One region of the Pseudoalteromonas distincta genome, then DNA from elsewhere that is predicted to be linked to it. Evidence: predicted binding sites of a transcription regulator. Region 1 holds the regulator's gene; the other holds the start of a gene.
What was found. Region 1 encodes ArgR, which controls arginine synthesis, uptake and breakdown. Its sites were predicted from a motif close to ANTGAATANNTATTCANT; they were not measured.
Positions count from the first base shown of each region.

Region 2: FFU37_RS12545 (OadG family protein) is a predicted target of ArgR. The motif match lies at 1,804-1,821, and genes of this name have one in related genera.

Region 1 is NZ_CP040558.1:2,989,542-2,992,745, forward strand. It holds gene ispB (octaprenyl diphosphate synthase) at 1-280, shown strand, start outside; gene mdh (malate dehydrogenase) at 366-1,298, opposite strand; gene argR (transcriptional regulator ArgR) at 1,524-1,991, shown strand; gene FFU37_RS13355 (Dyp-type peroxidase) at 1,999-2,898, opposite strand; gene FFU37_RS13360 (ABC transporter ATP-binding protein) at 2,947-3,204, opposite strand, start outside.
Region 2 is NZ_CP040558.1:2,815,109-2,818,312, forward strand. It holds gene oadA (sodium-extruding oxaloacetate decarboxylase subunit alpha) at 1-1,502, opposite strand, end outside; gene FFU37_RS12545 (OadG family protein) at 1,514-1,759, opposite strand; gene FFU37_RS12550 (DUF1328 domain-containing protein) at 2,279-2,452, shown strand; gene FFU37_RS12555 (hypothetical protein) at 2,511-2,702, shown strand; gene FFU37_RS12560 (YcxB family protein) at 2,837-3,204, shown strand, end outside.

The DNA.
Region 1 (3,204 bases):
AGCTGAAGGCAAACCAACCCTTCCGCTTATTTATGCTATGCAACATGGTAGCGAGCAGCAAACACAGCTTATTCGTGATGCAATAGAGCACAGTAATGGTATGGAGCATTTAGAAGAAATTTTAACTGCACTAAAACAAACTAATGCGCTTGAGTTTACAATGCAAAAAGCAGAGCTTGAGGCCGAAAAAGCCATTGCCTGTTTAGACTTTTTAGCTGAGTCTGACTATAAGCAAGCACTTATAAGCCTTGCCCGTATTGCGGTTGACCGGGACCACTAGTTTTAACTAGTTACACAGTGTGACATTAATTCTGAGCAATAAAAAAGCCTGCAAATGCAGGCTTTTTTGTTGCTTAAACCGGCTATTACGCCATGAAATCAACACCTTCTTTGATGTCTTTTTTCAGAGTTTCAAGCATGTCATTTTTTGCTTTTGTTTCAAATGCGCTTAGTTCGCCGTAAGAAAGAATTTCTTCTACGCCGTTTTTACCTAAACGTACTGGATGTGCAAAGTACTCTGCATCGCCATTTTCAACAGCAACGTAAGCGTAATCTACAACTTCTTCACCTTGTAGGCCTTTAACTAAAGACATACAAAAACGAGCTGCAGCAGCACCCATAGATAGCGTAGCTGAACCACCGCCTGCTTTAGCATTTACAACTTCAGTACCCGCATTTTGGATACGTGGAGTAAGTGCAGCAACTTCTTCATCAGTGAAAGAAACACCTTCAACTTGAGAAAGTAGAGGCAGAATCGTTGTGCCTGAGTGACCACCAATTACTGGTACTTTTACAGTTGCTACGTCTACGCCTTTAAGTTCAGCAACAAATGCTTCTGAACGAATAACGTCAAGCGTAGTAATACCGAATACGCGTTTAGCGTCGTAAGTACCTGCTTTTTTGAATACTTCAGCAACAATTGGAACTGTGCCATTTACTGGGTTAGTAATAATACCTACTAACGCTTTAGGGCAGCTGGCAACAATGCCTTCTGCTAAAGTTTTGATGATGCCAGCATTTACATTGAATAAATCAGCACGATCCATACCTGGTTTACGTGGCATACCCGCTGGGATAAGAACGATGTCAGAACCTTCAAGCGCTTTATTTAAATCGTCTGCGCCAAAGCCTGCAACTTTAACATCTGTTGGGATGTGAGAAAGGTCAACCGCAACACCTGGTACTACTGGTGCAACATCATAAAGTGATAATTCAGAGCCAGCTGGTAAGCCTGTTTTTAATAATAAAGACAACGCTTGGCCGATACCGCCTGCAGCACCTAATACAGCAACTTTCATTGGAATTCTCCGTAATTTGAGGTAGGAAACATTTGTGGCTCTTAAGATAATGAAATTAGCGACTAAAAACAAATTTATCCTGTCTATTTCAAGTATATTTTCGACCATAGTCGTAAACTTATGTGATTTAACGCATCAAACTGGCAAGTTAACTAAACAACTGCTGCATAATTATTCATTTTTGTGTAGAATTTGCGGCATAAATAACAAAAACGAATAAAGACTATGCAACCACAAGATAAACAAGAAGCACTGGTAAAAGCATTTAAATCACTATTAAAAGAAGAAAATTTTGGCTCTCAAGGCGAAATAGTTGATGCGTTAAAAGATCAAGGTTTTGACAATATAAGCCAAAGTAAAGTATCACGCATGTTAAGTAAGTTTGGCGCTGTACGCACACGTAATGCCAAACAAGAAATGGTTTACTGCTTACCTGCTGAAATGGGTGTACCTACGGCTAAAAGCCCATTACGCCAATTAGTAATCGACATTATGCACAACGAAATGATGATCATCATTCGTACCAGCCCAGGTGCTGCTCAGCTTATTGCACGTTTATTAGATTCATTAGGTAAAGCAGATGGCGTACTAGGAACTATTGCCGGCGATGACACTATTTTTATCGCTCCTGCTAAAATATCTGAAATAGATGTAACACTTGAACGCGTTCGCATTTTATTTGATACGGTTTAATAGCAAATTAAATTTGTTTTAAAAACCCTATTGAAGGTGCAAAGAAAGCAGAACCCATATCGGCTTGAGTAAAATCAAGCCAGTGGTCGTAGCAATCCCCTTCCCCTAAACGACTATTAAGTACTTTTTCAAATGCGGTGCCCGTACAAGCGCATGTAATTGATAACATTCCCTGCTCATACACGTCGCCATAAGGCATGCTTTGATTTAATAGTAGCGGTTGTCCGTCTTCGTCTTTTAGCTCACTTCGCGAAGCATGGCTGGTTTCGACCGCTGGGGTAATTAGCGTGTTATCAAGACGCGTACGTCCCATTATTTGCTCTTGCTCACTCAATGATAAATGCTGCCACATAGTTAAATCATGTTTATAACGCTGAACATGAATATAACTCCCCTGATCTTCAAAGCTACCAGGGTTGCTGATTAAAGCCGTAGCGCGCTTTTTTCTTCCATGTGCGGTGTCGCCACCATAAATAAAACCGTTAAAATCACGACCATCTAAAAAGCGAAAATTCCGAATTTGCTCCACCAGCTCTACATCGGGGGCAAATAATTTTAAAATTTGTAGCGCAAATAAATGGTTAACGTCTTCACGGTCAGAGCGAATTTGCACAAATAAATCGCACGGTTGTACGCTCATTTGGTGATCGCTATGGGTTATATTAGGAAAGCTCTGTAATTCGCTTGGAATGTATTCAGGGAGGATATGCGGCCAGTATTGCGCACCAATAGCAACCATACAAGAGAGCATTGATTCTGAAAATTGATCGCTAAACTCTTCTTCTATAGCGCTTACTTGTTTTAACTTTGCGCGAAGTGATTCGTCTTGACCATCAAACACATTAAAAAATAAGTGCAAACCGTGTAAGTTTGCTTCAGCACAAATCCCTGATTGCGCTTGCGCCATTGTTATTCCTTAGTTTTACAGATAAAAACACAGCGAATAACAAATTAATTACGATTCGAAAAAATTCACCGTGTGAGGTTTTATTTTTATTATAACCTGATCATTATTTTCAAATGACTGGCCATATTGTGCAGCAACTTCAATTTCTTGTTCATCAATAACGAGCGAATAAACATACGCCGAACCAATAAAGCGACGACTTATGATTGTAGCTCGCTTGCTGAATTTGTCACTTTGGTTATCTGCCACTAATTCTATTTGATGAGGGCGCACATATATAAGCCCTGCACTTACATTATGCTTACT
Region 2 (3,204 bases), 170 kb from region 1:
CCTTGCGCTACGACTACGTCATAAACTTTACCATCTACTTTTACGCTGTATTGCTCAGCCTTCACTTTGTTATTATTTGAAACTGATTTAGAAGGTGCTTTACTGCTTTTATCTTCAACAGAAGGTACTGGCTCAAATGCATCTGGGTTGTTGCGGTTTTTAATAAACTTCAAACCAACTTGTGGGAATAATGCATAAGTTAATACGTCATCAATTTGATCATCAGCAAGTGTTAAACCTTGCTCTTGTGCTTCTTTTAATAACTCAGCTTCAAGCGTTGCAAGCTCAGGTGCAATGTTATCAGCAGGGCGACAAGTAATAACTTCCGCTCCATCAAGCACGCGCTCTTGTAGCTCTTTATTCATTGGTGCTGGTGTTAAGCCATATTCACCTTTTAATACGCCAGCAGTTTCTTTAGTAATTGTTTTATAACGCTCACCCGTTAGCACATTAAGTACCGCTTGAGTGCCAACAATTTGCGACGTTGGTGTTACTAAAGGTAAAAAGCCAAGATCTTCACGTACACGTGGGATCTCAAGTAAAACCTCATTAAGCTTATCGGCTGCGCCTTGCTCTTTAAGTTGGTTTTCCATGTTTGTAAGCATGCCACCAGGTACTTGAGCTAATAAAATACGCCCGTCAACCCCTTTTAAGCTACCTTCAAATGCCGCATATTTTTTACGTACATCTCTAAAGTAAGCAGCAATTTCTTCTAGGTGGTTTAAATCAAGCCCAGTATCACGCTCAGTCCCTTCAACTATCGATACAATAGTTTCAGTTGCAGAATGTCCATAAGTCATACTCATTGATGAAATAGCGGTATCGAGCATATCAATGCCAGCATCAATTGCTTTTTGGTAAGTAGCAGTACTTAAACCTGTTGTAGCGTGGCACTGCATAGCAATTGGAATAGATACAGTTTCTTTAAGTGCTTTAATTAGTTTTTCAGCATCGTACGGCTTTAATAAACCCGCCATATCTTTAATACAAATTGAGTGACAACCCATATCTTCAAGCTGTTTTGCAAGAGTTAACCACATATCAAGTGTATGAACTGGGCTAACTGTGTACGAAATAGTACCTTGAGCGTGAGCGCCCACTTTTACAGCCGCTTTAATAGCTGTTTCTAGATTGCGAACATCGTTCATTGCATCAAATATACGAAATACATCAACGCCATTTTTATGTGCGCGTTCTACAAACTTTTCAACTACGTCATCAGCGTAATGGCGGTAACCTAATAAGTTTTGACCGCGTAATAGCATTTGCTGTTTAGTATTAGGCATCGCTTTTTTAAGAGCACGAATACGTTCCCAAGGATCTTCGCCTAAATAACGAATACACGAGTCAAATGTAGCACCGCCCCACGATTCAATAGACCAATAACCCGCATCGTCTAATTTGCTAGCAATCGGTAGCATATCGTCTAGGCGCATACGCGTTGCTAATAATGATTGGTGAGCATCGCGTAATACCAATTCTGTTAATTTTAATTTAGCCATGTGTGTGCCCCTTATTTATTATTTGATTTGTACTGAGCAATGGCAGCACTAATAGCAGCGATGTGCTCATTAGGCACACCTTGAGATTTAAAAGATGGTGATTTAACTGGTGTCGCCACGTCAGGTTCGCTAAAGCGCGTCACCAAATTAGACATAAGCGTTACTGCACCAATTAATATCGACAGAAATACAAACACCCCAACCATGCCAGTAAGCATTAAGTTACCAGCCGTTGTGAGTAGAGCACCTATATCCATTTTTCTCCCCTTGAAACCCATATCGAAAATAAAAAATCGATTTAATTAAATATTTATTCACTGGATAATAACAAAACTAATCGCTTTGTCTACATCTTGTAAATTGGTAAAACCAATTAAACAATAAACAACATAACACTCAATTAATTTACATGCTATAACTCAGCAATCACGCGCTCTACAATACATACAAGAAATAACGACTATAGCTAATAGTTATATGGAAGTTGTTAATTAACTATCAAGCTAAGTAAAAATAAACACTAATTCTTAATATTAAATGCAAAGCCACACACCAATTGTTAATTGGTCTTACCAAAATAAGTTTGTTTAGTGAACATTTAGCAGTTATTTGCAACAGTGTGAATAACTTACATAACAAAGCGTAAAAGTTACTAACCAACTAATAACTAGAGTAATAGCAAAAAACCATAACCAATTGATATTTATAACAAATAAGTTTTGGCATATAACTGGCATTAGTTATTATGAGCAAATTTGATAACCAAGGAGAAAACAATGTTACGCTGGACAATTACATTTTTAGTTATTGCTTTAATCGCTGCAGTGTTAGGTTTTGGTGGCATCGCAGGTGCCGCAGCTGGTATAGCAAAAATTATATTTTTTATCTTTTTAGTACTTTTAGTGATTTCATTAGTTTCAGGTGCCCTACGTGGTAAATCACCCAGGTAGATAAAGCATTCAACTAACAAACACTAAAATTTAATTAATACTTACAAGGAATTACACTATGAACTCTACAACTTTAAAAGCAGCACTAATCGCAGTATTTGCAGGTTTTTTCATGATGGGTTGTGAAGACAACCATGCAGAAGATGCTGGCGAACGTATCGACGAAGCAGTAACTGACGTGCAAAACTCTGTTGAAGATGCATGTGAAAATGTTAAAGAAGGCGTGAACGCTGAAGAAACTAACTGTTAATTCTTCTTGTACCGCTAAAAAAAACGGCTTTCGAGCCGTTTTTTTGTGCCAGTAATAAAATCACTGACTATAAAGCTGCTCATTTAGCAGTTAGCTTGTTAAAATAAAAAAAACGATATTTAAAGCAAGGCAAAATGGCATTCACAACCACCTACACATTAGATAAACCCTACTTTTACGAGTGTTTTGATGAGTCACTCCCTTATAGTAAGCGTGCAAAACCTAAATACTTTTTACTTGTGTTGTTAGTTGCGCTTGGTTTATTTGGCATTTATGTTTTAGACGATCATTACTTAGGATCGTTTATGATCATGTTAGCGGTACTCGAGTGCGTCGCATTTTACTATCGCAGACCATGGTGGGTAACCAGACAAATGCTCAGCAGAGCATCAGGCTCTGAGGTAACACTTACCTTTGATGAAGAAGGTATTAAATCTGCTAATCATTACAAAAGCTATCAATTAGAATGGCAAAATATAAGCGAAGTAATAGACACCCAACA